3 regions of the Xanthomonas sp. 10-10 genome follow, and region 2 is predicted to be linked to each of the others. Evidence: predicted binding sites of a transcription regulator. Region 2 holds the regulator's gene; each other region holds the start of a gene.
What was found. The regulator FliA, encoded in region 2, starts transcription of late flagellar genes. The targets are predictions, from matches to a motif close to TAAAGTTTNNCNNNCNNNGGCCGATAA.
Positions count from the first base shown of each region.

Region 1 (9,739 bases), 1.6 Mb from region 2:
GCCGGCGAGTTGTATTCGCAGGTGTTCTACGACCAACTGGCGCGCGTCCTGCGCCGCGGCGGGCGGCTGTTTCATTACACCGGCGCGCCCAACAGACTCACCAGCGGCCGCGATGTGCCCAATGAAGTGGCCAAGCGTCTGACCAAGGCCGGCTTTACCGCCCAGCTCGCACTGGATGGCGTGCTCGCCACGCTGCCTGTGCGGCGCTAGTTTTCTGGCCCGGCCATGCCGCCGGGCCGATCTGCGATACTGCACCGCCCTCGACACGGACGTTGCATGCGCACGCATCTGGCCACCTTTTCTTTAGCTGCGTCGTTGATGGCGCTGTGCGCCCCGGCACGCGCGCAGACCGCGCCGGCACAGCCGATGTCGGAAGTCACCGCGCGGTATCCGGTAACCACCGCAACGCTGGCCGGGCGCCTGATCCGGCTGGGCGAACGCGATGGCAAATGCGCGGTCTTGCGCGACAACGAGGTGCTGCCACTGGGTGTGCATGCCCCCTGCTACTTCAGCATCAACCGCGAGCACGGCGCGCAGGTACATCACTTCAATGGCAGCGACATCGTGTTGGTGCAGCATGCGCATCCCACCGCGCGCGCAGATTGGGACGTCGCCCGCTATGGGCCGATCTGCGCGTTCGAATCGCAGTCGGTGCGCGAGGTCGACGGGGTGCTGGAGCCCGGCACCGTTGCCAGCTCCTGGCAGTGCGATCCCACCGCCGGCGCCGACCAGAAGCAGTTCGTCTATAGCTACGACACCTGGCCCAAACGCAACCTGCAAAAGCCTGCGCGCAAGCAACGCACGCCATGACGACGACGGCATGCACGCATACGGTGCGGCAGCGCGGCTGCCGCGTTCGCGTGCTGCATTGGTGATCAGCGTCCGCTCAACACATGCCTGCCTGCAGCGCATGGACGAACGCACCACATCAAGCGCAGGCGACTATTTTCCGGATGACCACAGCGCTCACCGGCGCCTGCGGCGACACGCGCTCCACTCGGCGTAAGCGAACCAGACGATGAGGGCCAACAGCGTGCAGGTCAGTGCGGCATCCCAGCCGATGGAAATCCAGAACCGCTGCGGGTCGCTGTCGGCATGGAAGATCCTGGCCGGGCGGCCGCGGATGACGCTGACATAGCGCTGTCGGGCGATCGCCTCCAGCAGCAGCCATAGCCGTCCACAACATGCGATTGTCACCATCAGTACCACCGCGCGCACCAACCATGTCTGGAGGGCACGGTGCCCACGCGTGCGCGCCGGCGGAGAGACAGTGCGGGGCTTTTTCACCCGGGTGTCCAGGCAGTTGCGGGGCGCGCAGTGTACGTGAGCGATCGCGCGCGACACAGGCGTTGAGGATTGTCTGCGCGGATTGAAGGCGATCGCAGCGCCACTGAACTGGTGTTGCAACGCGCATGGACAAGGCGTGCGGCTATACTGCCGGCGCAGCGTACGCAACTGCGTGCATGGAAGGCTTCACGCTGCATTCGTCTCAAGGAAGATGGCCTGCACAACGCGATACCGATGTCCGGACGCTTCCTTGAGTTCCTGCGGGTTTGCCACTCGATGGCAACCGCGTTGTATCAAGGATCTCACTTTGAAGACGTTCACCACCCTGTTGCTGGTCTCCCTCAGCCTGTTGCTCTCTGCGTGCGGGGGCGGCGTCACGTCCGGCGCATCCAAGCTGTCTTCCAGCGATTACCTGCTGCACAACGTGTCGGTCTGGAATGGCGTGGTAACCATCATCGACCCGTGGGTGTCGGGCGAGCGCGGGCAGAGCCTGATCGCCGATGCCGTCGCGCACAAACCGCTGGGTGGGTACAAGACGGCGCTGGGCAGCCAACGCAAGGCATTGGCGGCCAATACGCAGGCCAATACCGCGGTGGCCTCGGGCGTGCCGGACAACGCCAAGGACCTGGACACCAAACTGTCGGCCTACCTCAAGAGCGCCGATACGATGATGGCCGCGCTGGAACGCTTCGCCTCCCTGCCCGATGGCTACACCAATGCCGAACTGGAGCCCTTGGCCAAGGATCTGGAATCGGTCTCCAACCAGCTCAATACCGACATGGAAGCCTTGAATACCGCACAGCGCGCATATTCCGCCGAGCACAAGATTCCGCTGCAGCAAGCCCGCCAGTAACACCTGCTGCCATCGCTCGCCCGCTCAGGCCATGCCGACCTGTCCGGGCGACCGACTTAACAACGGGCCGGTCCGGGTCCGTGGGGTGATGCCCAGGTCCGGCACGAACGCCGGCCGCGTGCAGCACTCACCGAGCGCATCGCGCCTGCAGCGCCGCTCACAGACTGCCCGTCGCATGCCACCGGCTCAGCACACCGCCCATTGATCGCGCCCTGCAGTCTTGGCGGCGTACAGCGCCAGATCGGCCTGGCTCAACAGCACGTCCAGTCCTGCCGCCGGGGTCACGCTCACCGCGCCCATGCAAAAGCGCACCGGCCGCTGTGCGGGCAAGCCGGGGATCTCGATCGCCGCCACCGCATTGCGCAACCGGGCAAACACCGCTGGAATTTCGTCCACACCGCAGCCCGGCAGCACCAGCAGGAATTCTTCGCCGCCCAGTCGGCCCAGGCGGTCGTGGGCGCGCAGCGCCAGCTGCGAGGCGCTGGCCAGCGCCTTGAGCACCGCATCGCCACTGGCATGGCCGTGCACATCGTTGATCAGCTTGAAGTGATCCAGGTCGATCAAGGCCAGCATGCAGGGCGTGTGGGTGCGCAAGGCATGGTCGATCTGTTGCTGCGCCTCGGCGCGGATGGCGCGGCGGTTGGGCAGGCCGGTGAGTTCGTCTCGCATGGCCAGCCGCGAGAGTTGCCGGCGATGGCGTGCGACAAATGCCAGCACGATCAGCGCGCCCACCAGCAGCAGGCAGGCGGCACAGAGCGCGATCCACAAGGCGCGCTGGCCGGCTTCGCGTGCCTCCAGCGCCAGCTGCGCGGTTTCGCTGCGACGGCGCAACTCGGCGTTTTCCGCTTCGCGCCGGGCATCTTCATAGCGTGCCTGCAGCCGCAGCATCACCGTATCGCGCTGGCGGTCCAGGTTTTGCGCGCGCAGCGCGTTGGCGCGCTGCAGCTGCTGGTAGGCCTCGGCATGCCGCCCTTCCACCGCCAGCGCCTGGGCGATGGCATCGACCAGCTCCGCACGTCCACTCAAGCTCAGGTTGGGGTCGTCGGCCGCCTCGGCCGCGACGATCGCGCTGCCGAGACTGGGCGATTTCAGAGCGGTCAAGGCCTGCAACAGGATCGCGTGGCAGGCGGCGACCCGGCCGATATTTCCCTGCGCCTGCATCAACGGCAGCGCCTCGCGCGCCATGGCCAGCGCCGCTGCCGCGTCGCCGGTCTTGATCAAGGCTTCGCTGGTGCTGGTCAGCGCTGCGGCCACGCCGGCCTGATCCCCCAGCTCGCGGCTGAGCGCCAGCGCGCGCCGGAAGTGCAGCAAGGCGGCGGACGGTTGCTGCAGTGCCAGCGCGCTGCCGTATTCGTATTCGATCAAGCTGCGCTGAAAGCGTGCCGGCTGGTCGTGCAGGCGCGCCAGGGCACGTTGCAGATAATCCTGGGCGTCGTTGTCGTCGACCACCCGGCCTGCGACGCGGCTGGCCAGCGACCCCAGCTGGGTCAGGCCATCCAGCTCCAGGCCAAGCAAGTGTTCGCGCGCGGCGCATTGGTAACTGGCCTGCGCCGCACTCCAGGCCTCGTCGCTGCTCCCGGAGGCCAGCATGCTCCACATGTCGACCGCTTCGATCTCGCACAACAGATCGCTGCGCCCCAGCGCGCGCGCCTGCTGACGCAAGCCGTTCAGCCGCGCCACCATGCTGCGGTTGGGGTTTTCGCGCACGTCGCTGAGCGCCTGCACGATGTCCAGCCATAGCCGCGCCTGCGCCGCATTGCCATGCAACTGGTCCAGCAGGCCGTGGGCCTGGGTGAGCGCGGCCTGGCGCGCATCGCTGTCTTCCAGCGAGATCAGCACGCGCGCCTGCGCCAGCAGCGCCCAGAACTGCGCATCGCGGTCGCCATCGGCGCGGGCCTGCTGCAATGCATGCTGGGCGATCCGCAACGCCTGCATCGGGTCGTCGAGCGTGGCCGATTCGATGGCCTTCCAGGGCTGCGGCTGCGCCCAGGCCGTAGTGCTCACCAACAGCAACAGGCAGGCAGCGAGCAGGCGGCGCCAGGCGATCGCAGGCATGCTCAGCGCCCCCTCACTGCGAGGGGGGGCCACACCGCATGCACACGCTTGCCACCGCACTGCACCTGACCTGGCCGGGGCTGGCTGTTTGCTGCGGCATCTGAGGGCACTCCCGTGGTCGGACAGCGGTGGAATCGCGCGAGCTGCACGGCAATGCGCGCGCTCGATGGCATACGGCTGCAAGGATGACCTGTGGAAGCGGCCGAGGCCGTGACAAGCTTTCATGGTCGAGCCCGTTATCGGCCGGAATATGCAAGTCTTGAATCGGGTGGATGAAGCGGTTGGCCGCGCCGGGTTGTCTGCATGCGAGGCCAGCAGGCCGTCGCGTCTTATGACGCGGCGGCTTTGCGGATCGGCGGGCGGTGGACGACGCTTGCTCGCGTCGCCGCGCTCTGCGGCGCCGCGCGGCGTGTAGCGGAGGCCGGTCACGTGCTGTCGATCGATGCGGGCTTGCCGCAGCACCCAGCGCACAGACACTTCGAGCGCCAGCACCACGCCACCGCCGTATCGGCACGATCGGGATATGCGCGGCGCAAACCTGCCTTGCCCGACCGCCCATGACAGACGCCACGGCGCAGCCACGTAAACTTCGGCACGGCAGCTGCCGCCCCTGATCGTCTGGAGAAGCCGTGACCTTGCCCCTGCACCGCCTGCTCACCCTGATGGCCGTCGCGCTGCTGACGGCCTGCGCCACCCAGGCACCGCGCGCGCCGCAACGCTCGCCGGAGGCAGTCAAGGCCGATATCGCGCGGCGCCTGCCGGCCAGCCTGCCCGACCGCGCGGGCTGGGCCAACGATGTCTACGTCGCGCTGTCGTCGCAGGCATTGGACACCAGCGCCGATCACATCTGTGCCGTGCTGGCGGTGACCGAGCAGGAGTCGACCTACCAGGCCAACCCGGTCGTGCCCAATCTCGGCAGGATTTCGCGCGCGGAGATCGACCGCCGCGCCAGCGCGCACCACATCCCGGCCTTCATGGTCGATGCCGCCCTGCGCATCTCCTCGCCGGATGGCCGCAGTTACGCCACCCGTATCGCCGCAGCGCGCACCGAGCAGGAGCTGAGCCGCATCTTCGAAGACTTCACCGGCAGCGTGCCGCTGGGCGCGCGCCTGTTCGACGGGCTCAATCCGGTGCACACCGCCGGGCCGATGCAGGTCAGCATCGCGTTTGCCGAACAACATGCCGCGCGCTACCCGTACGCGCCCGACAGCTCGATCCGCCACGAGGTGTTCAGCCGCCGCGGCGGGTTGTGGTTCGGCACCACCCATCTGCTGGGCTACCCCGCCAGCTACGACGCGCTGCTGTACCGCTTTGCCGACTTCAACGCCGGTTGGTACGCCAGTCGCAATGCCGCTTTCCAGGCCGCGCTGAGCAAGGCCAGCGGGATCGCGCTTGCGCTGGACGGCGACCTGCTCACGCCCGGCGCCAGCCTGGAGGCACCCGGCGGCACCGAGCGCGCCGCACGTGCGCTAGGCAGCCAGCTGGCGATGAGCGACCGGCAGCTGCGCCGCGCCCTGGAAGCCGGCAGCACCGCCGATTTCGAAGACACCGAGCTGTATCGCCAGGTATTCGCACTGGCCGAGCGCAGTGCCGGCAAGCCGCTACCGCGTGCCGTGCTGCCCGGCATCACCCTGGACAGCCCCAAGATCACCCGCACGCTGACCACTGCCTGGTTTGCGCAGCGGGTCAACGAGCGCTGGAAGCGCTGCATGGGCAAGTAGCCGCAGGTGCCGCGGGCCGCGCGGCAACGACGGCACCACGCCTGACACCTTCGTTCCGCAGCAAGGCACGACGTTTGGCAGGGTCGCTTGCCCTGCCCGCACACGTAGCATGCGAGGTTGCACCGCCGTTGTCGGCGCGCACCCTTTTGATGAGGTCCACATGCCTACACCGTTGCCGTTGCGCCACCTGCTCACCGCCCTGATGACCGCCCTGCTGCCCGCCGTGGCCAGCGCGCAGGCAGCGGGCGTGACTGAAGCCGATTACGCGCGTGCCGAGCGCCTGATCTACTACGCCGCGCAGCCGCTGGTGGACCACGCCGCCACCCGCATCGACTGGCTGGACGCCACGCATATGGTCTATGTCGATCACGATGCCAAGGGCAACCGGCTGCTGCAGCTGGATACCACCACCGGCAAGACCGCACCGATCTTCAAACAGTCCGCGCTGGTCGCCTCGCTCAATACGCTCCTGAAGACCGGCGACAAGCCGCTCAAGGCCGACACCTTCGCGCCGGTGGTCAAGGTCACCGCCGATGGCCGCTACCGCCTCAACGTGCGCGATACCGCCGTGGTCTGCGACGCGCGTGCGCGCTGCAGCAAGCTGTATGCGCAGGACAAGCCCGAACCGGGCGTGCTGTCGCCGGACAAGCGCAGCGAGGCCTTCATCCGCAACTGGAACCTGTGGGTGCGCGAGCTGGCTACCGGCAAGGAAACCCAGCTCACCCGCGATGGCGTGGAAAACTTCGGCTACGCCACCGACAACGCCGGCTGGCAGCACAGCGACAACGCCATCGTTGCGTGGTCGCCGGACTCGCGCAAGATCGCCACCTTCCAGCAGGACCAGCGCAAGACCGGCGACATGTACCTGGTCAGCACCAAGCTTGGGCATCCGGAACTGCAGTCGTGGAAATACCCGCTGGCCGGCGACAAGGACGTGACCATGATCGAGCGCGTCATCATCGACGTGCCCAGTGCCAGCGTGGTGCGGCTGAAGATGCCCGCCGACCAGCACCGCTCCACGCTGTGCGACGACGTCAGCTGCTCGCCGGGCCTGTGGGACGATGTGAAATGGGCGCCGGACAGCAAGACCCTGGCGTTCGCCTCGACCTCGCGCTTCCACAAGCAGGTCTGGCTGCGTATCGCCGATGCCGGCACCGGCGCGGTGCGCACCGCCTTCGACGAAACCGCCAAGACCTATTACGAAAGCGGCCAGGTCGCCGCCAACTGGGCCTACCTGCCCGGCAGCAACGAGGCCGTGTGGTTCTCCGAGCGTAGCGATTGGGGCCAGCTGTATCTCTACGACCTGGCCACCGGCAAACCCAAGCGCGCCATCACCACCGGCGAAGGCAACGTCACCGAACTGCTGCGCGTGGACCCGGTGACGCGCACGGCATGGTTTGTCGGCGTGGGCAAGGTGGCGGGCGTGGACCCGTACTACCAGCAGCTGTGGAAGGTGAGCCTGGACGGCGGCGAGCCGGTGCTGCTCACGCCCGAGGTCGCCGACCACAGCATCGCGCTGTCACCCGATGGCAAGCGCTTTGTCGACACCTATTCCACCTCGGTCACGCCGCCAGTGAGCGTGCTGCGCGATGCCGCCGACGGGCGCACGCTCAGCACCATCGCCACCGCCGACATCAGCCGCCTCAAGGCCGCCGGCTGGGTGCCGCCGGAGCCGATCACGGTCAAGGCGCGCGATGGCAAGACCACGCTGTACGGGCTGATGTTCAAGCCCAGCAACTTCGACCCGGCACGCAAGTACCCGGTGATCGACTACGTCTACCCCGGCCCGCAGACCGGCTCGGTCCGCGGCCGCAGCTTCCTGGCCGGCCATGGCGACAACCAGTCGCTGGCCGAACTGGGCTTCATCGTCATCGCCATCGACGGCATGGGCACGCCGTGGCGCTCCAAGACCTTCCACGACACCTGGTACGCCAACATGGGCGACAACACCCTGCCCGACCAAGTGGCCGCGGTGAAGGAACTCGGCCAGCGCTACCGGTGGTTCGACACCAGCCGTGTCGGCATCTGGGGGCATTCGGGCGGCGGCAATGCCTCCACCGCCGCGATGCTGCGCTACCCGAACTTCTTCAAGGTGGCCTGGTCGGAAAGCGGCAACCACGACAACCGCGGCTACGAGGACGACTGGGCCGAGAAGTATCACGGCGAGCACATCGTCAACAAGGACGGCACGTCCAACTACGACGACCAGGCCAACGCCACCCACGCCAGCAAGCTCAAAGGCAAGCTGATGCTGGTGCACGGCACGCTGGACGACAACGTGCCGCCGTACCTGACGTTGCTGGTCGCCGATGCGCTGATCAAGGCCAACAAGGACTTCGACATGCTGATGCTGCCCAACGCCAAACATGGCTACGGCGAGCTCACTCCCTACGTCGCCCGCCGCCGCTGGGACTATTTCGTGCAGCACCTGCTCGGTGCCACGCCTCCGGCGCAATATCAAATGAAGCCGATGCCGGAGAAGTAAGCGACGCTGGATGCGGCATCGTCGACCATCGACGGTGCCGCGCGGTCGAGCCATTGAACCGGGAGCGCAGGGACAGCGGCGATGCAGCTGGCCTGCGCCGTCGTGCCGCCCCGGTCATGGGCACCACCAGACCCCCAAGAACCGTAGGAGCGGACCCGGCCGCGACGCCTTACCCGCGCACGCAAACGCCGCAACACCGCATCGCAAAAGATGGAGGCGCGCACACCGCAGTTGACGCATCAAGCTGCATGCATCATCACCGCAGGCACGCTAGATCATGCGCCCCATCAGGCAACACCTGATGGAACGCCAACCCCTTACTTCGCGGTCCCGCCACCCAGCTGCTTGCTCAAGAACGCCAGCAAGCGCGTGTAGTACTCGCGCCGATGCGCCTCGGTGTAGAAGCCGTGGCCCTCGTTGGGGAAGTACAGCGACTCCACCGGTACGCCGGCCCCCTTCAAGGCGCGCTCCATGGCCTTGGTATGTTCGATCGGCGCGCGCTCGTCCTTGCCGCCGGCCGCCAGAAACACCGGCACCTTGATCTGCCGTGCCAGCGTCACCGGCGAGCGCGCGGCCAGGGTGTCGCGTGCGCCCAGCCAATCGACCGTCCAGTTCCTGGCCCAGCGCGCGGAGCGCCCGGTATCGCGTGCCATCATGTCCAGATCGTAGACACCCACATAGCCGGCCGCGCAGCGATACAGCGCCGGCTCCCTGGCCACGCCCATCAGCGCCGCATACCCGCCGTAGCTGGCGCCATAGATGCAGATGCGCGATGCGTCGGCAATGCCTTCGCCGATGGCCCAGCGGGTGGCATCGGTGACATCGTCCTGCATGCGTCCGCCCCACTCCCTGGCACCGGCCTGGGTAAATGCATAGCCGTAGTTGGCCGAGCCGCGGTAGTTGACGCGCAGCACTGCGTAGCCGGCTGCCGCCAGCAGCTGGGTGTCGTCATCGAATTCCCACTTGTCGAAGATCCCGAACGGGCCGCCATGCGGCATCACGATCAACGGTCGTGGCGTGCCGGCTTGCGCATGCAATGGCTGGGTGAGATAGCCATGCAGCAACAGGCCATCGCGCGCCTTGAAGCTCACCTGCCTGGTCGCCGGCACGCCATCGGGCGCAAACCATTCGCGGCGGCTGAACACCCGGTCGGCCTTCTTGCTGACCGTGTCGAACAGGTAATAGTCACCGTTGTTGCGATCGCTCCACACATACACCAGCACCAGGCGGCGGTCGCTGGTGGCCGAGGTGATATAGACCGCGTTGCCGTCGAAGGCCTTTTCCAGGCTGCGGTACAGCCTGGCGGTGGGCGACGTCTCGTCGAAGAAACGATTGCGC
Region 1 covers NZ_CP144460.1:845,607-855,345, reverse strand. Annotated here, with positions in the region: gene VZ068_RS03650 (MnmC family methyltransferase) at 1-210, shown strand, start outside; gene VZ068_RS03645 (hypothetical protein) at 277-810, shown strand; gene VZ068_RS03640 (hypothetical protein) at 967-1,200, opposite strand; gene VZ068_RS03635 (hypothetical protein) at 1,595-2,140, shown strand; gene VZ068_RS03630 (GGDEF domain-containing protein) at 2,327-4,201, opposite strand; gene VZ068_RS03625 (DUF1615 domain-containing protein) at 4,858-5,916, shown strand; gene VZ068_RS03620 (DPP IV N-terminal domain-containing protein) at 6,077-8,401, shown strand; gene VZ068_RS03615 (S9 family peptidase) at 8,719-9,739, opposite strand, start outside.
Region 1: a site for FliA is predicted at 4,432-4,458, ahead of VZ068_RS03630 (GGDEF domain-containing protein). Genes of this name have one in related genera too.

Region 2 (9,739 bases):
CGCGCCGGTCCAGCAGGCTCCCGTGCAGCAGGCTCCGGCTCAGCCGGCGCAGGTGGCCGCCCGCCCGGCCGCGCCGGTCCACGCTCCACTGAAGCCCGCTGCCGAGACCATGAGCCACCGCCAGCGCGTGGCCAGCGCCGCCGAAGACATGATTGCTGCCATGGCCCTGCGCCAGCCGGCCAGCGTGCCGCGCCAGGCGCCGGTCGCCACCCCGATCCGCAGCGCCGCGCCGATGCCGGCCGCGCAGGAACTGGCCGCGCCGGTCGTGCAGCGTCAGGAACACGCGCTGTCGGCGGTGCCGGAACAGCTGTTCGCCGACTTTCTGACCACCGCCCCGGTGCAGCGCCCCGCCGTGCAGGCCGCTCCGCTGCAGGCGCCGACCCCGGTCGTTGCCGCAGCAGTCGCCGCCCCGGCCTACGCCGCGCACGGGCAGGACGACGATGGATTCGACGACGAAGCCGACTTCGACCTGGACGACGCGCTGCCGCAGATCCTGCCGCCGGCAGCACTGCCGCCGATCGTGGTCGCCCCGCCCGCCCCCGCCGCACTGGCCGCAGTGCCGGTGGCCGCCGCGCCGGCCCCGCAGAACGATGAAGAACTCAAGCAGCTGCGCGGCGAACTGGCGCTGATGCGGCAGATGATCGAGCGCGAAATGAACCGCCTGACCGACGAGCGCCTGCGTGGCTCGCCGGTGCGCGCGCAGGCCCTGGAGCTGATGGACGACTACGGCTTCGACGCCGGCCTGATACGCGACGTGGCACTGCAGATTCCGGCCGATACCGAATTGCACCGCGGCCGCGGGCTGATGCTGGGGCTGCTGTCCAAGCGCCTGCCGGTGGCCCCGGTCGACCCGCTGGAACGCGGCGGCGTGATCGCCCTGGTCGGCCCGACCGGCGCCGGCAAGACCACCACCATCGCCAAGCTGGCGCAGCGCTTCGCCGCCCAGCACGCCCCGCGCGACGTCGCCCTGGTCACCACCGACACCTTGCGCGTCGGTGGCCGCGAGCAGCTGCACAGCTACGGCCGCCAGCTCGGTATCGCCGTGCACGAGGCCGACAGCGCCGAAAGCCTGCTCGAGCTGCTGGACCGCCTGCGCGACTACAAGCTGGTGCTGATCGATACCGCCGGCATGGGCCAGCGCGACCGCGCCCTGGCCGCCCAGCTGAACTGGCTGCGCGCCGCCCAGCAGGTGACTTCGCTGATGGTGCTGCCCGCCAACTCCCATTTCGCCGACCTCGACGAGGTCGTGCGCCGCTTCGCCCACGCCAAGCCCCAAGGCGTGGTGCTGACCAAACTCGACGAGACCGGCCGCTTCGGCAGCGCCTTGTCGGTGGTGGTCGACCACCAAATGCCCATCACCTGGGTGACTGACGGACAGCGGGTCCCCGACGACCTGCACCGCGCCAATGCCGCCAGTCTCGTTCTTCGCCTTGAAGATTTGCGGCGCGCTGCCGATAAGCCCTGTACTCCGGAGCACAACCATGCAGTCGCGTGAATACGCCAAGCTGACCAACGCCTTCCCCCTGTCGGCGACCCGTCCCGAGCCCCTGGGCCCGGTGCGCACCATTGCCGTGACCGGCGGCAAGGGCGGCGTGGGGAAAACCAACATCTCCGCCAACCTGGCGGTGGCCCTTGCCGACATGGGCAAGCGCACCCTGCTGCTGGACGCCGACCTGGGCCTGGCCAACCTGGATGTGGTCCTGGGCCTGTCGCCCAAGTACACCCTGGCCGACCTGATCGCCGGCCGCTGCACCCTGGATGAAGTGATCATCGAAGGCCCCGGCGGCGTGCTGGTGGTGCCGGCCGCCTCCGGTCGCCGCCACATGGCCGAACTGGCCCCGGCCCAGCACATCGGCCTGGTCAACGTGTTCTCCGAACTGGAACGCGACCTGGACGTGATGGTCATCGACACCGCCGCCGGCATCACCGACAGCGTGCTGACCTTCTGCCAGGCCGCCCAGGACACCGTGGTGGTGGTCTGCGACGAACCGGCCTCGATCACCGACGCCTACGCGCTGATCAAGGTGCTCTCGCGCGAACGCGGCGTGGACCGCCTGCAGATCATCGCCAACATGGTGCGCGACCCCAACGAAGGCCGCCTGCTGTACGACAAGCTCTCCCGCGTCTGCGAAAAGTTCCTCGGCGACGTGTCGCTGAACTATCTCGGCCACGTCCCGCAGGACGACTGGTTGCGCCTGTCGGTGCAGCGTCAGCAGCCGGTCATCAAGGCCTACCCCGCCAGTCCGTCGGCGCAGGCCATCGCCGAAATCGCACGCCGTACCTCGCGCTGGCAGGCTCCCACCGTGCCGCGCGGCAACGTCGAGTTCTTTGTCGAACGCATCATTCAACGGGGAGTGGCCGCATGAGCACCGCTACCGCAACCACGGCCAGCGCGCAGTACCGCGCCGTGCAGCGCAACAACGCCAACGACGTGGTGACCCAGCACGCCGACCTGGTCCGCCGCATCGCCCACCATCTGGCCGCGCGCCTGCCGGCCAGCGTGGAAGTGGACGACCTGATCCAGGCCGGCATGATCGGCCTGATCGAGGCCTCGCGCAGCTACGACTCCGAACAGGGCGCCTCGTTCGAAACCTATGCTTCGATCCGCATCCGCGGCTCGATGATCGACGAGATCCGCCGTGGCGACTGGGTACCGCGTTCGGTGCACCGCCGTGCCCGCGACGCCGCTGCGGCGGTGCGCAAGATCGAGCAGAACACCGGCCGCGCCGCCGCCGCCACCGAGGTGGCCGCCGCGATGGAAATGCCGCTGCCCGACTACCTGCGCCTGATGGAAGATGCCGCACGCGGCCAGGTGCTGAGCCTGGAATCGCGCATCGAGGATCACGGCGAGCTGGACACCACCGCCAAGGGTGGCCCCAATCCGCAACAGATGATGGAGCGTGGCGAATTCGGCCGCGAGCTGGGCAAGGCCATCGGCCAGTTGCCCGAGCGCGAGCAGCTGGTGCTGTCGCTGTACTACGAACAGGAATTGAACCTGAAGGAAATCGGCGCCGTGCTCGGTGTCAGCGAGTCGCGCGTCTGCCAGATCCATGGCCAGGCCGTGGTGCGTTTGCGCGGCCGCCTCAAAGTCTTCGAACTGGCCGATGCCGGTGTCGAAATTGACGACTAATTTTTTCGCGTATTTTTTAGCGTTAGGAGCTTGATGTGAACAAGAACATGCGGATCCTGATCGTGGACGACTTCTCGACGATGCGACGTATCGTCAAGAATCTGTTGGCGGATCTCGGCTTCACCAATACCGCAGAGGCCGAAGACGGCAACAGCGCACTGGCTGCGTTGCGCGCGGGCCCGTTCGATTTCGTGGTGACGGACTGGAACATGCCCGGCATGACCGGCATCGACCTGCTGCGCAACATCCGCGCCGACGCCAAGCTCAAGCACCTGCCGGTGATGATGGTGACCGCCGAAGCCAAGCGCGAGCAGATCATCGAAGCGGCGCAGTGCGGCGTGAACGGCTACATCATCAAGCCGTTCACCGCGCAGACGCTGGAAGAAAAGCTGGGCAAGGTGTTCGAACGTCTGGCGGCGACCGCCTGATGAACGCCACCGTGGAAACCGATGCCGAACGTGCCGCGTTGATCGAGCGCCTGCAGAACGCGCTCGATGCACTGGAAAGCGGTGACCAGGTCGCCTGGCGTCGCGAGGTCGATCACCTCGCCGCCCTGCGCACACGCCCGATGATGCAGAGCCTGAGCCGGCTCGCGCGCGAACTCGGCCAGGCGCTGGGCGAGTTGCCCACGGTGCCCGAGGAAGCCGGCGAACTGGACGATGCCTGCTCGCGCCTGGACCACGTGGTGGAAATGACCGAAAAGGCCAGCCATCGCACGCTGGACCTGGTGGAAGAATGCCGCGTGCTGGCCAACCAGCTGCGCGACGGTGGGCTCAATGAAGACCAGGGCGCGCTGCTGGAAAAGATGCGCCACAACCTGACCGAGCTGTCGCTGGCGCAGAGCTATCAGGACCTCAGCGGGCAGATCATCCGCCGCGTGGCCGGGATCGTGCGCCGCGTGCATGAAGGTTTCGGTGCCTTGGGCCTGCCGCCCAAGAACACCGAGCCGAAGAAAGACGACGGCGGTCTGGCCGGCCCTGCAATCAAGGGCCTGGACCGTCACGCGGTGTCGCAGGACGACGCCGACGATTTGCTGTCCGGATTGGGGTTGTAACCATGAGTGCTGTTCCAGACGATATTGCTGCCGATTTCATCGTCGAGGCCCAGGAAATCCTGGACCGCCTCGGCGAACAGCTGGTGTCGCTGGAACAGGCGCCAGACGAAGCCGACCAGCTCAATGCAGTGTTCCGCGGTTTCCACACGCTCAAGGGCGGCGCCGGCTTCCTGGCGATCAAACCCATGGTGGAGCTGTGCCACGCCGCTGAAGAAACCCTCGGCATGGCGCGCTCGGGCCAGGCGGTGCTGCAGGCGCATCACTTCGATGCCGCGCAGCAGTCGCTGGACTATCTGCAGGCCATGCTGGATGCGATGGGCTCGGGGGAAACCGTACCGCACGCACCGGCGTCGCTGATTGCGCAGTTCGATGCCAAAAGCGGCCCGCCGGCGGTCAAGTCCGCTCCCAAGGCCGCCGCCGCTGCGCCCGCACACGACGACGCACATGGCGCTGCTGCGGCTGGCGCCAAGGCCGCGCCCAAGGCCGCAGCCAAGGGTGGCGATGCCGAGCAGACCGTGCGCGTGGACACCAAGCGCCTGGACGCCATCGTCAACCTGATCGGCGAACTGGTGCTGTCGCGCAACCGTCTCAAGACGCTGCGTACCCGCCTGCGCGACGAAGAACTCGACCGCGCGGTCAGCACGCTGGACATCGCCACCGCGCGCCTGCAGACCGCGGTCATGCGCACCCGCATGCAGCCGGTCAGCAAGGTATTCGCGCGCTTCCCCAAGGTGGCCCGCGATGTCGCGCGCACCTTGTCCAAGGAAGTGGAACTGGAGCTGATCGGCGCCGAAACCGAGCTCGATCGCAATCTGGTCGAAGCCCTGGCCGACCCGCTGGTGCACCTGGTGCGCAACGCGATCGACCACGGCATCGAATCGCCGGCCCTGCGCGAAGCCACCGGCAAGCCGCGCAGTGGTCATGTGCGCCTGTCCGCACAACAGGAAGGCGATTACGTCAGTATCGAAATCCAGGACGACGGCGCCGGCATCGACCCCGAGCGCCTGCGCGAAATCGCCCGCAACAAGGGCCTGATCGACGCCGAAGCCGCCGCCCGCCTGAGCACCGACGAGTGCCTGCATCTGATCTTCATGCCGGGCTTTTCGACCAAGGCCGAAGTCACCGACATCTCCGGCCGTGGCGTGGGCATGGACGTGGTGCAATCGCGCATCCGCGAACTCAGCGGGCAGATCCAGATCCAGTCCGAACTGGGGCGCGGCAGCCGTTTCATGATCCGCGTCCCGCTGACCCTGGCGATCCTGCCGACGCTATTGGTGCAAGCCGGCGAAGCCGTCTACGCCTTGCCGCTGGCGCGCGTGGTCGAAGTGCTGCACGCCCCGCAGACCTCGCTGGGCTGGTTCGACGGCCGCGCCGTGCTGGACCGCCGCTCGCATACCCTGCCCCTGATCGACCTGCGCCGCTGGCTGGGCGTGCCTGCCGAACAGCCGCCGCTGTTGACCGTGGTGCTGCTGCAGGCCGGCGAAACCCGCTTCGGCCTGGTGGTGGACCAGGTGCGCGGCCGCGAGGAAGTGGTGATCAAACCGCTGCCCCGCGCCCTGCGCGGCCTGCCCGGCTATGCCGGCGCCACCCTGATCGGCGATGGCCGGATGGCGCTGATCCTGGATGTGGATGGATTGCGCTCCAGCGATCATTGAGGTTGGGGATTCGGGATTGGGAGAATCGGGAATCGGGAAGACCATTCTGGCTGCCTGATCTAACGACAACGGCCGCGTACTGCGGCCGTTGTCGTTTCACTACCAGCATCGCTGTCGATCTATGTCGCTACGCGCGCAGGCATGGGCGCGATGGTTTGGCGACGGTCAGGCTGCCTTGGAAGTGAACCTGGAATCGTTATTTCGAAAGAGCATTCTCGCAGCCGTCTCCATTCACGGGGCGTCCCAGGCGTTGGCGGGTTGTGACGACGATTGCCTGCTAAAACAGTCCATTACTATTGGCGCGCACATCAGGCATCTGCATCATGCCGTCCCAGTGTTCGGCGAACCTATCACCCTCAAAACGATAGATGTCGATGAAGCGCCACTCCTTCCCCTCCATTTCGTAACGCGAATGGAGGATCACGACATCATCTTCGGACAGAACATGCTTGAACTGGATTTTCTGCTTCCGAACTCCCTGCGAAATTAGTCGCCTCACCAGCGCTTTGACACCGTCAGGACCATCCCCAATCGTCGGATTGTGCTGAATGAAGTTGGGCGTCATGCAATCGTCCATTGCCGATTCGTCCAGATCTCCGAAAATACGTTGATAAGCGCGTGTGGCGATCAACTTGTTCTTCTCGTTCATGGCAGAAACCTCTATCTGAGCTAGTCGTATGGATGAATTTGGAACACAAACCGATGCGCGCGGGAAGAATTCCTATTTGCCCCAAAACGCATCCTCTTGCTCCGGATCTGCAGAGAATAGCCAAACCTCCACGATTTTCCCTTCGACGATACGCAGTAGGTCGATACCACGTTGCAACAGCTTGAACCCCTCGCGTTGGCCGGAAAAATCGATTTCAACCGCGACAAGATCTCCATTAGCCAGATAGCTGTGTACTTTGGTAATGGCAAAGGTGCCCATTGATGCCTCCATCATGCCCCCGATCATGGCGCCAACTTCGGCAATCCCGTTCTTGGTGCCGGAAAATTGATGGTTGCCTGGCTGGTGCCACACAACAGCAGGGTGTACGAGGCTGCCGAACGCAGCTTGATCACCGGTCTGGATGGCCTGGATATAGGCGTTGGCAGTGGCGAGGTTTTGCATGTGGGAGTCCTTGTGAGTTGGGTTTTGGATAGGCCGTCGGGAGGCCCCGATCTGCTGGTGAGTGAAAATTTAAAGATAAATTCGTCCCATATCCCGATGAATTGGCGCGCTTTTATGATAAAAATCGGACATCTCAACATGCGGGTATGCCATGGCGCTCAAGGGATTGGATATCACGCACCTGGGCTACGCTCCTTCTGGTCGTGAACTTGACGTAGAGGTTCTACTCTTCGCCGACATCGTTCGACGTTCGCCCATTGAGAAGGTTAGAGCGACTCATCGCTATGACTTCCACATGCTTGTTCTGGTGACAGACGGAATCTGCCTGCAAATGGTCGACTTCGAACCGGTGCCTTGTGCTGCGGGCTCCGTCGTTGTCCTGAGGCCAGGCCAGGTGCACAGCTTTGGAGACCAAACGCATTGGAACGGTTGGCTGGTGTTCTTCCGCTCGGAATTCTTGCCGGCCATCTCCGATGTGCCGAGCAATCTCATGCCATTGCGCATGCTTGAACGCATGCCGGTCCATCGTGTCGTCTGCGAGGATGACTTCGCTCTGATGACAAACGCGGTCATGGCGATGGGCGAAGACGCAAAGTGCGATGCCTCAACCAAGGTAGTGCATACGCTCTTAAGATATCAGCTCTGCACGCTGATTTTACGTCTGGATATCTTGGATGCGCGGCGGAGCGTCCAGGCATCATTCCGCAGTTCCACCTCGAAGCGTTTCGCCAAATTCAATGAGCTGCTTCAGACGAGGCTCGCAAGGTGGCACGCGGTGAATCTCTACGCTGATGCGCTTGGGTGCTCAGAGAAAAGTCTCAATCGTGCAACCAAGGACGCGGTCGGCTTGAGCGCCAAGGAAGTCATCGTGCAACGCCTCATCCTCGAAGCCAAGCGACTCCTTGCGCATACCGACCGGCCCATCTATCGTGTTGCAGATAGCCTGGGTTTCGAGGAGTCTACCAATTTCTCCAAGTTCTTCAGAAATTACGTTGGACAAGGGCCGGCGGAGTTTCGCTCCGCACATCGTTGAGAAGTTTGGTTGGACATTTCGGCTACTGAAAATTGCACGCCCAATTCCCAGATAGTGAGACGCTCAGGCACTGATACATCTTCCTAACCACGAGCTCCTCAAATCCCGCCGACGCCCGCTAGGGAAGGTCTGAACAACGAGGTCTGAGAGTGCGGGATGTCGCGTCGTTCCGGAGAGTCTCGTTTGGATCTTCGGATTTTGGCCATTTCTGGCGCTTTCCTTGAGAATTTCCCGGGTTACAGGCGCACGCTCCCCACAACGGACAGTAACTGCTTTCGCTTCATCCACAGGTTCGACAGCGCAAACAATGTCAGCACCTGCGCCGTGTTCTTGGCCAAGCCGCGATAGCGGACCTTGGTGTAGCCAAACTGGCGCTTGATCACCCGGAATGGATTCTCCACCTTCGCGCGCACGCTTGCCTTGAAGTGTTCCCAACGCTGTTCCCGAACACGCTCGCGTTTGTTGCCAATGGCTTGCATCGTCGAGGGCCTGGCAGCGATGAAGAATGCAGCCCTGCAGGCCTGCAGTTCTTTGCGCTTGTCCGCACCGGTGTAGCCACTGTCGCCGAACACGCTGTCTTCCTTGCCGTGCAGCAATGCATGCGTCACCGTGACATCGGCCGCATTGGCGGCCGTGCAACACGCGTGATGCACCAGCCCTGAAAACTCATTCACGCCGATGTGCGCCTTCATCCCGAAATACCACTGGTTGCCTTTCTTGGTCTGATGCATTTCAGGATCGCGCGCATGGTCTGCCTTCTTGGTTGAGCTGGGCGCAGCGATCAGCTTCGCATTGAGACGATCGTGCACGACCGCAAACTTTGCCCCTTGCGCGCCAGATGCGCGTTGACGGCCTCCAGCATCCGTGTGGCAAGTCCGTGGGTTTCCAGCAGACGACGAAAGTTGAGAATCGTGGTCTCGTCCGGCACGTTGTCCAAGCCGCCAAGCTGGGCAAACCGCCGCAGGGTCGGGATCTCGTGCAGCGCTTCTTCCATCGCCGGATCGCTCAACGCATACCAATGCTGCAACAGATGAATCCGCAACATGGTTGCCAGTGCGTACGGCTGCCGACCGGGCCGCCCCGATACCGGATAGTGCGGCGCGATCAGGGCAAGCAGTTGCTGCCACGGAACCAACTGGTCCATCTCCGCCAGGAAGATCTCGCGACGGGTCTGCTTACGCTTGCCCAGGCCCTCAGCGTCACCGAACGTCAGTTGCATGCATCACTCCTCAACCTGAGTGGTTAGTGTCACGTATCTGCGATACGTTGTTCAGAGCTTCCTTAAGTGAATCTGACCCCGTTCTTTTCCGGCACGCAGGTGACGTGCGTCGACGGAAAGCGTGTGGCGCAACCGCTTGATGGCAGCGGTGATGTGGACGCGCTGCGCACGAGCGTGGGAATGGATTCGCTCGCAGATTATCTCAAGGACTTTCCGAATTGCACTGCGGCACCATGATGCGGGAGCTTGGGATGCCCTGAGGCTGTAGTCCGGATGGTGAAAGAAATGAACCTGGAACCGTTATGGGGGTAACGCCTGGCTGGCGCCCGAAGCCATCAACAATGGCATGTGCCTGTGGACTCAATGGCATGACAGTTCATTGGATTAATGAATGTAGATCCATTCAACGCAGTGGTGCTCCACCCGCTCCTGCGGTGCATCGGCCTCACCCCGTGGAAACACCTCCACGCGCATGCCTGGGCCGCTGAAGAAGTCACTCACCCATCGCCCGTCTTCCACCATGTTGCGTTGACGTAC
Region 2 covers NZ_CP144460.1:2,441,301-2,451,039, reverse strand. Annotated here, with positions in the region: gene flhF (flagellar biosynthesis protein FlhF) at 1-1,495, shown strand, start outside; gene VZ068_RS10335 (MinD/ParA family protein) at 1,482-2,366, shown strand; gene VZ068_RS10330 (RNA polymerase sigma factor FliA) at 2,363-3,130, shown strand; gene cheY (chemotaxis response regulator CheY) at 3,166-3,558, shown strand; gene VZ068_RS10320 (protein phosphatase CheZ) at 3,558-4,184, shown strand; gene VZ068_RS10315 (chemotaxis protein CheA) at 4,187-5,839, shown strand; gene VZ068_RS10310 (nuclear transport factor 2 family protein) at 6,117-6,488, opposite strand; gene VZ068_RS10305 (nuclear transport factor 2 family protein) at 6,561-6,950, opposite strand; gene VZ068_RS10300 (AraC family transcriptional regulator) at 7,102-7,983, shown strand; one part of gene VZ068_RS10295 (IS5 family transposase) at 8,220-8,777, opposite strand; one part of gene VZ068_RS10295 (IS5 family transposase) at 8,780-9,202, opposite strand; gene VZ068_RS10290 (hypothetical protein) at 9,269-9,439, shown strand; gene VZ068_RS10285 (hypothetical protein) at 9,587-9,739, opposite strand, start outside.

Region 3 (9,739 bases), 2.0 Mb from region 2:
GGGTTCGCCGCGCAGGTCGCTGTGGTCGAACAGACGCGCGCTGCGGCCATTGGCGAGCAGGTAGCGCAACGGGTCGGCCGGGTGGCGTGCGGCGATGCGGTCGGGGAAGGCATGCGCGAGCAGGTCACCCAGCGCGTGCGCCTCCACGCTCGTGGGCGGGGCGCAGTCGCAGCGCAGCCGGCGTCGCCATTGTTTGGCGGCGCTATCGATGGCAGCCAGGCCGCCGCGGTTGGCGTCGGGCGCGCTGCGGCCCTGGCGGAATGCGGCCAGGGCACGCCAGCGCGCGGCAAGGCCATCGCCGCCCTGGCGCAGCGGATCGCGCGCCTCCAGCAGTGCGGCCAGATCGCAGGCCAGGGCCAGGCCCGTTGCCTCGCCGGCCTGCGCAAGCATCGCCGCCAGACGCGGATGCGTGCCCAGCGCCAGCATGCGGCGGCCCAGCGCGGTGATGCCGCCGCTGTCGCTGAGCGCGCCCAGCCGTTGCAGTAATTCGCGTGCGGCCGCCAGCGCGCCGGTGGGCGGGTCATCCACAAAGCGCAGCGCATCGCTGCCCCAGGCCGCCAGCTCCAGCGCCAGGCCAGCCAGTTCCACCTGGGTGATCTCGGCGCGCCGTTGCGGTTCCAGCCGCTGCGATTGCGGCCATAGCCGGTATGCCCAGCCGCTTGCCACGCGGCCGGCGCGGCCGGCACGCTGGTCGGCCGACGCCTGCGCGATGGTGGCCACATCCAACCGTGAAAAGCCGCTGTTGGGATCGTAGTGCGGTTCGCGCGCCTGGCCGCTGTCGATCACCACGCGCACGCCGGGCAAGGTCACCGACGATTCGGCCACGTTGGTGGCCAGCACCACGTGGCGGCGGCCCTGCGCATCCGGCTGCAGCACCTGGCTCTGCGCGTCCACCGACAACTCGCCGTGCAAGGGCAGCACCTGGATGGTCGGGTCCAGGACATCGAGCAAGGCGGCTTGCACCCGCGCGATCTCGCGCTGGCCGGGCAGGAACACCAGCACATCGCCGGGATGGGTGAGCAGGGCATGCTCCACCGCACGCCGCGTCTGCGGTTCCAGCGCTTCGTCGCGGCGCGCGGGGAAATGCGCGATCTCCACCGGAAAACTGCGCCCGGCACTGCTCAGGCGCGGCGCATCCAGAAAGCCGGCCAGCCGCTCGCCATCGAGCGTGGCCGACATCGCCACGATGCGCAGGTCATCGCGCACCTGCGCCTGCACGTCCAGGGCCAATGCCAGGCCCAGATCGCCGGCCAGATGGCGTTCGTGAAACTCGTCGAACAGCAGCGCGCCCACGCGTTCCAGCATCGGGTCGTCCTGGATCATGCGAGTCAGGATGCCTTCGGTGACCACTTCGATCCGGGTGCGCGCCGAGGTCTTGTTTTCGAAGCGGATGCGGTAGCCCACCGTCTCGCCGACCGGCTCGCCCAACTGGCGCGCCATGAACAGCGCAGCGCTGCGCGCGGCCACCCGGCGCGGTTCCAGCATCACGATGCTGCGACCGGCCAGCCAGGGCGCATCCAGCAGTGCCAGTGGCACCTGGGTGGTCTTGCCGGCGCCGGGCGGGGCTTCGAGCACCAGCCGCGGATGGGCGGCGAGGCTGTCGCGGATCTGCGGTAACAGTGGGGCGATGGGGAAGACAGGCTCAGTCATGCGCGGCAAGGATACGGGCCTGCTCGCGCCGGTGCGATGGTCGGGGAGGGAGGTGAAGCCTGTCGGGGAATGGCGCCGGGTCCGTTGGCGACGCACCAGCCGGGATTGCCGGCGGTGCTTGCAGGTCGGGACGCGCTGCCAACCGAGAGCTGCGCGTGCCCGGGGGTGTGCGTCACCCGGCGGATCCGGTAGCGTCCGCTCGGCCGCCGCGCAGAGGGTCGGACGAGGGCAAATGCAGGAGGCTTGCATGCTTCAGAGTGCATGGCTGGCGTCGATAACCCGGATGAACCCGTCACCGGATTGATCATGTCCACCCCATCCCCGCGTTTTGTCAGTCTGCAAAGCAAGCTGCTGGGCGCCCTTGCGCTTGGTCTGTCGATCATCCTGTTATGTGCACTTGGCGGTCTGGGCTCTGCCTGGCTGAGCCTGTCCGGCAAGGTGCCGGTGGAAGTGGCGCAGGCCTCGGCCAGCGAAGAACTCACCCGCGATTTCCGCCTGCAGGTGCAGGAATGGAAGAACGTGCTGATCCGTGGCCGCGACCCCGCACTGCTCGACAAGCATCTGACCGCCTTCCGCGACAAAGGCAAGAGCGTGCAGGCCAGTGTCCGGACGTTGGCGGGTGCGCTGGCCGATCCGCAGGCGCGTGCGTTGGCGCAGGACTTCGCCAAGGCGCATCTGGAACTGCAGACCAGCTACGAAGCGGCGTTGGGCAAGTTCGCCGCGTCCGGCTACGACACCCAGGTGGGCGACCAGCTGGTCAAGGGCAAGGACCGCGCACCCAGCCACACGCTGGAGGCACTGGTCGCGCGCAGCAAGGCGTTGGCCGATGCCGCCGTCCTTGCAAGTTCGCAATCGGCGCAGCGCATGCTGGTGTATTCGGCACTGGCCACCATTGCTGCCGCGCTCTGTCTGGTGGCGGTGTTGGGGTGGTGGATCCGGCGCTCGATCGTGCGCCCAATCGAAAACGTTGCGCGTGCGGCACGCCTGGTGGCGGCCGGCGATCTGTCCGCGCACGCTGCGGTCAGCAATCGCGACGAGATCGGCCTGCTCGGCCAGGCGATGGGGCAGGTGGTCAATACGCTCGCCGATGTCTCCAGCGCGCAGGCGGACATGGCGCAGCGCCACGAAGCCGGGCAGATGAGCTACCGCATGGATGCGCAGGCCTTTCCGGGTGCTTACGGCCGCATGGTCGATGACACCAACGGATTGATCGGCGCGCAGGTGGGCCTGATCGGCACGATGTTGCAGGTCATGCAGCATTACGCGGTGGGCGACATGTCGGTGGACATGCCGCGCCTGCCGGGCGAAAAGGCCCAGATCACCGATGCGATGGACACCACCAAGCGCAACCTGGCCGCCATCAACGGCGAGATCCGTGGTTTGGTGGATGCCGCCGCTGCCGGCGACTTCGCCACCCGCGGCAATGCCGATGCCTATAAATTCGAATTCCGCGGCATGGTCGAGGGCCTCAATGGCCTGATGCAGAACGTGGACCAGAATCTGGCCGAGTTGTCGCAGCTGCTCAAGGCCATTGCCGATGGCGATCTGACCGCGCGCATGCACGGCAACCAGCAGGGCGTGTTTGCGCGCATGCGCGACGATGCCAACGCCACCGTGCAGCGCCTGACCGATATCGTTGGCGATATCACCCTGGCCGCGCAGACCATTCGCACCGCCTCGGCAGAGATCGCCGCCGGCAACAGCGATCTGGCGCAACGCACCGAACAACAAGCTGCCAATCTGGAAGAAACCGCCGCCTCGATGGAAGAGCTCACCTCCACCGTGCGGCAGAACGCCGACACCGCGCAGCAGGCCAGCCGTGGTGCGCAGGCTGCTGCCGACATCGCCGGGCGTGGTGGCGAGGTGGTCGCCAGCGTGGTCGATACCATGGGCGAGATCGAAGTGTCGTCGAAGAAGATCGCCGAGATCATCAGCGTCATCGACGGCATTGCGTTCCAGACCAATATCCTTGCGTTGAATGCGGCAGTAGAAGCGGCGCGCGCCGGCGAACAGGGCCGCGGCTTTGCGGTGGTGGCCTCCGAGGTGCGCGCGCTGGCGCAGCGCTCGGCCGGGGCGGCCAAGGAGGTCAAGCAGTTGATCGATGCGTCGGTGGAGAGCGTGGCGCGCGGGAGCGCACGCGTGGATCAGGCCGGGCGCACGATGCAGGACATCGTGCAATCGGTGCAGCAGGTCACCACGTTGATCGCCGAGATTTCCGCCGCTTCGCGCGAGCAGTCGTCGGGCATCGAGCAGGTGGCGCGTACCGTCAACGACATGGACGAGACCACCCAGCGCAATGCCGCGCTGGTGGAAGAAGCCTCGGCGGCCGCACGTGCGATGGAAGAGCAGGCGGTGGAACTGAGCGAGGCGGTGTCGGTGTTCCGCCTGGATGCACGCCGGCCGCGGTTGGCGGCTGCGGCGTGAGACAGGACCACGAGTAAAGATGCACGCCATGCGTTTAGATGCAGCCAAAAGCTAGGTCAAACGTCTAGTTGGTCGCTGGTTGGTCGAGGGCGCAGTGCCCTCACCGCTCGCGGGACACGCCGCAAGTACGTCCGTGTAGGCTCGGTGGCGGCATCCATGCCGCCACACGGTCCCGCGAGCGGTGGGGGCACCGCGCCAGAGAGTTAGTCGGTCGCCGGGTAAAAAGCTGAGCGTCTCGCAAGTTGCGTGGGCTTGCCGGTGCGGGTCGCAGAACGACACGATAGCTAGCCAACCAGAAGAACGTCCTGCATTGCTTGCACTATGCACACCGACCATCTCGACTGGTCCTTGCCCGCCCACCGTCGCGGGACCTTACGCGGCATGGATGCCGCGTAAGAGCCTACAGGGACGTACTTGCGGCGTGTCCCGCGATGGTGGGCGGGCAAGGGCCCTGTAGCCAAACCGCAGATCAGCCGCTCTGCAACTGATCTATCCGTGTTGTCCAACTGGTTGCGATGACAGCGGGATAACAGACAGGAGCAGGGCCGGCTGTTCCGCACTACTCCGCCGTTGTTGAAGGACTTCAAATTGCGCACGCCAGGCGATGCTCGTGACACGCGGCAGACGACCGGATCAGACCAATCTCACCACCCAGACATCAACCCGCTTCGCGCACCCGGGCAGTCAGCCCTTTGAGGAAGGCGCGCAGCAACTGGTCCCCGCAGGGGCGGAAGTTCTTGTGGCCGGGCTGGCGGAACAGCGCCGACAGCTCCGGCTTGGACAGCGGGAAACCGGCGCCGGCGAAGATGGCATGCATGTCCACGTCCTTCAGTTCGAAGGCCACGCGCAGTTTCTTCAGGACCAGGTTGTTACCGACGCGCGCTTCCAGCGGGCGTGCCGGCTGGCTGTCGTCGCGGCCGCGGAAGCGCAGTACCAGGCCGTCGAGAAAGCGCGCCAGCATCGCATCGGTGCAGGGCTCGAAACCGGGCTCGTCTTCCTTCTTCAGCCAGGCCTGTACCTGCGGCTTGTCGAGCGCGAACTCCGGGTCGGCCAGGTGGGTGATCTCCACTACCTTGTCGTCGCTGAGGTCGAGCATGTAGCGGATGCTGCGCAGTACATCGTTGTGGATCATGACAATTCCGGGGCCCCGGCGCGGTGCCGGAAAGCGGCCATTCTACGGGCGCGAGCAGAAGTCGGGCGTGTGCTGACACCGGCCGCGCCTCCGATGGCGACCGTATCTACGACAGCGCTGGCTGCAGCGGCCACGGTGGAGGCTGCGCGGCGGACAGCGCGGGCTGGGCTAGCGCCCCGCTGCAGGATTGTTTGCGGTCGGGCCGCCTGGCCCCGGCATGCCTGGGCTCAGCTGCCGCGGTAGGTGGAATACCCATAGGGCGAGAGCAGCAGCGGCACGTGGTAGTGGCCGTCGTCGGCGATGCCGAAGGCGATGGGTACCTGTTCCAGGAACGGCGGGTCGGCCAGCGCGGTACCGATGGCGCGCCAGTAGCAGGCGACATCGAATTCCAGCCGGTAGCGGCCCGGCGACAGGACCAGGGCCGCCAGCGCCGGGCAGCGCCCGTCGTGGTTGGTGACCGCTTCCAGGCGTAGCGTGTCGCCGGCGAACAGGCGCAGCGGCACGCCGCCCGCCGGGCGGCCCAGCGCGGTGTCCAGCACGTGGGTGGACAGCGTGCTCATGCCACCGCCTGGGTCGGTTGCGGCCACTGGCCGACGAATTCGGGTTGGTCGTAGGCCAGATAGCTATCGACGATGGCCTGGCGGTCGTCCAGAAACAGTTGGTCCGCTACCGCGCGCGCCAGCCGTGGCAACGCCACCTTGAGCCCGGACAGCGCCGCCGCCGAGGGGCCGTGGTTGATCAACGCGGAATAATTGAAGGCGAACACGCCGTGCAGCAGTGCGGCGTCATCGGGCGTGCGCGGCAGCAGCTCGAAGCCCGGCCCCAGGTAGGGATGCGCATCCAGCACCGCATTGGCCTGTCCCGGTGGTGGCTGGTAGCGGTCGGCCCAGCAGGCGATGCGCCCGGACAGTGCGGCCAGTTCCGGGCGCAGCTGCGGGTCGGTGACCAGGCCGGTGGCGATGGCAAGGAAATCGAAGCGGTGTTCGCCGTGCGGGGTGCGTACCACCACCGCGCCATCGCGCTCGGCCACCTCCAGCCACGGCGCACCCAGATGCAGCGCAAAGCCGGCATGGGCGCAGGCGCGCTGGAAGGTGTCGTTGGTGGGCGGTTGGTTGTGTGCGAAGAAGCTGGCCATCATCCGGTACTTGTCTGCATCGGGCAGGGTCAGGAACCGCGGAATGATGCCGGCCTGCTCCATGTGGCGGAACGGGTTGATACGCGGCAGCTCGCTGCGACGCACGAACACCTCGGCACTGGCGACACCTTGGTCCAGCGCGAAACAGGCGTTGTCGAACGCCGAAGCGCCGCCGCCCAGGATGCCCACACGCTTGCCGGCCAATGCGGCAAAGTCGATGTGGCTCGATGTGTGTGCGTAGCGGTGGGTGGGCAGGGCACGGCCGATCCACTCCGGCACCACCCACTGGCCACCGCCCTGGATGCCGGTGGCCAGGATCAGCTTGCGCGTCAGCAGCGGCGCGCCCATCGTCAGATGCAAACGGTGGATGCCGGGCGCGATGTCGGGTTCGACGCGCGCCAGTTGCGTGGCGTTGCGTACCGGCAGCCGCAGCGCCGCGCGGTACCAGCGCAGATAGTCCATCCAGCTGCCGCGCGGAATCTTGTCCAGCGCATCCCAGGCGGCGCTGCCGTGTTGCGCCTCCCACCAGGCGCGGAAGGTCAGCGAGGGCACGCCCAGGTCGATCGAGGTGATCTGCTTGGGCGTGCGCAGCGTCTGCATGCGTGCGTACGTCACCCACGGGCCTTCCTGCCCGGCGGGGTTTTCGTCGATGACCAGGACGTTGTGCACGCGCTCGCGTTGCAGCGCGAATGCCGCGCCCAGGCCGCTCTGGCCGGCGCCGACGATCACCACGTCGTACACGTGCCCTGCCGGATGCACGCGCGGTTGCACCCAGGCCTCGCCGCCATGGGCCAGATGCTGCAGGTCGCGGGCGAGCTCGCGTTCGAGTTGGGCCAGGCTCATGGCAGTGCCTCCAGGCGCAGGTGGACGATCTTGCCGATCTCGGCGAGAGCGGTGGCGATCTCGGCGTCGCGCGCGGCATCCAGGCGGCGCTCCAGCGCGGCCAGGATGCCGGCCTTGTCGTGCAGCCGTACGCAGATCACGAACGGAAAACCGAAGCGCTGGCGATAGGCCCGGTTGAGCGCATGGAAGCGCTTGAATTCGTCCTCGCTCAACCGGTCCAGACCTGCCGATGCCTGCTCGGCTGCCGATGCGGCGGTGAGCGTGCGGTCGATCGCCGCCTTGCCGGCCAGCTCCGGATGTGCGCGGATCAACGCAAGCTGGTCTTCCTGCGACGCGTCGAACACCACCTGCATCAGCCCGCGGTACACATCGGCGAACGGGCGCCGCCTCGCAGCGCGTTCGACCACCCACGGCGAATGCTCGAACAGCTCGCGGTAGCGCGCCACGAAGGCAGCATCGTCCAGCACGCTGTCGTCGATCACGCTCATGCATGCGTCCCTTGCAGCGAGACATGCGCGGCCACCACTTTCCAGCCGTCGGCAAAACGCACCCAGCTCTGGCTCTGGCGGCCGCGCGCGCTGCTGCCGTCGCGAACGAACTCTGCGTGCGTGGTGGCGAAGTCGTGGCCGAAGCCATGCACTTCCACATGTGCGAGCTGGCGCTGTGGCGAACCGCCGCGGCCGATGCGAAACGCGCGGATCGCATCGATGCCGTACAGCACTTCGCCCACGCCGTAGCGCACCGTGCTGGGTGCGGGGTGGAACAGCGCATCCATCGCGGCGATGTCGTCGTCCATCAGGGCCTGTTCGTAGGTATGGAAGGCGGCGGTCACTTGCGCGATCACCTCGGGCAGGTCGATGTCGGCGGTGTCGATGCTCATGCCGGATGCACCTGCAGCCAGTGGCGCGCGATATCGATGCGCCGCGCCACCCATGCATCGCCGCTGGCCAGTACGTGATCGACAAAACGCGCCAGGGCCGCGGCGCGCGCCGGTTTGCCGACGATGCGCCCGTGCAGGCCGATCGACAGCATGCGCCCACCTTCGCTGCGCAGCTGCTCGAAGCTGTCGCGCAGATAGCGAAAGAACGGCTCGCCATCGGCAAAGCCGTTATAGGCGACGAATTTCATGTCGTTGGCATCCAGCGTGTAAGGCACGATCAACTGCGTGCGGCCGTGGCGGGCGTCGTAATACGGCACATCGTCGGCATAGCTGTCGGCGTCGTAGACAAAGCCGCCTTCTTCGGCGATCAGCCGTGCGGTGTTGGGGCTGGTGCGGCCCTGGTACCAGCCCAGTGGACGGCTGCCGGTAACGCGTGTGTGCAAGGCGATGGCCTGCGCGATATGCGCGCGCTCGGTGGCCTCGTCGATGTGTTGATAGTCGATCCAGCGCAGCCCGTGGCTGGCGATTTCCCAGTCGGCGGCCTGCATCGCGGCCACTGCTTCTGGATTGGCGGCAAGCGCGTTCGCAACGCCGAACACGGTCACCGGCACCGCGCGTGCGGCGAACAGCCGATGCAGCCGCCAGAACCCGGCGCGGCTGCCGTACTCGTACAGGCTTTCCATGGCGATGGCGCGTGCGCCGGGCTGCGCTTGCGCGCCGACCATTTCCGACAGAAACGCCTCCGAGCCGGCATCGCCGTTGAGTACGCAGTTTTCCGCGCCTTCTTCGTAATTGATGACGAACTGCACCGCGATGCGCGCACCACCGGGCCACTGCGCAGGCGGCGGTGTGGCGCCGTAGCCGACCAGATCGCGCATCGCGCTCATGCAGCCGGCTCCGCATGCCAGGCGGCCAGGGCGGCTTCCACCGCCAGGCCTGGTGTGCAGGTGTAGCCCTCGGCGCGCAGCACCGCTTCCAGCGCGGCCAGGGTGATCAGTACCTTGTGCTTCATTGCGTTGTAACCCATCGCGCCGATACGCCAGATCCTGCCTTGCAGCGGGCCGAAAGCGGTGCCGATCTCGATCTCGAAATCCTCGCGCATGCGCCGACGCACGGCGTCGTTGTCGATTCCTGCCGGGATCACCACGCCGGTGACATTGGTCATGCGATGCGCTGCGTCGCCAAACACCTCCAGGCCCATCGCGGTGACGCCGGCGCTCACCGCACGGCCGGCGGCGGCGTGGCGCGCGAAGCGTGCGTGCAGGCCTTCCTGCAGCGCCACGCGTGCGCATTCGCGGGCGCCGTATAGCATGGTGGTGGCCTCGGTGTGGTGGTTGAGGCGCTTGTCCGACCAGTAATCCATGATCATCGCCAGGTCGAAATAATTCGAGGCGATGCGCGGCCCGCGGCCATTGACGATGTCATCGCGCACGATGCCGCGTTCGACATGGCGGCGCGCGAAGATCGCCTCGGCTGCCGCGTTGGAGACGGTGATCGGTGCAGATCCGGACGGCCCGCCCAGGCATTTCTGCAGGCCGCCGGTCACCACGTCCACGCCCCAGCGATCGCTGGCGATCTCCATGCCGCCGATGGTGGCGGTGGCATCCACGTAACTCAGCGCGCCGGCCGTGCGGCACAGCGCGCCCAGGCCATCGAGCGGCTGCGCCATGGTGGT
Region 3 covers NZ_CP144460.1:466,854-476,592, forward strand. Annotated here, with positions in the region: gene hrpB (ATP-dependent helicase HrpB) at 1-1,650, opposite strand, end outside; gene VZ068_RS01940 (methyl-accepting chemotaxis protein) at 1,957-4,074, shown strand; gene VZ068_RS01945 (DUF1456 family protein) at 4,733-5,206, opposite strand; gene uraH (hydroxyisourate hydrolase) at 5,434-5,766, opposite strand; gene hpyO (FAD-dependent urate hydroxylase HpyO) at 5,763-7,184, opposite strand; gene uraD (2-oxo-4-hydroxy-4-carboxy-5-ureidoimidazoline decarboxylase) at 7,181-7,672, opposite strand; gene hpxZ (oxalurate catabolism protein HpxZ) at 7,669-8,064, opposite strand; gene puuE (allantoinase PuuE) at 8,061-8,951, opposite strand; gene VZ068_RS01975 (alanine--glyoxylate aminotransferase family protein) at 8,948-9,739, opposite strand, start outside.
Region 3: a site for FliA is predicted at 1,902-1,928, ahead of VZ068_RS01940 (methyl-accepting chemotaxis protein). Genes of this name have one in related genera too.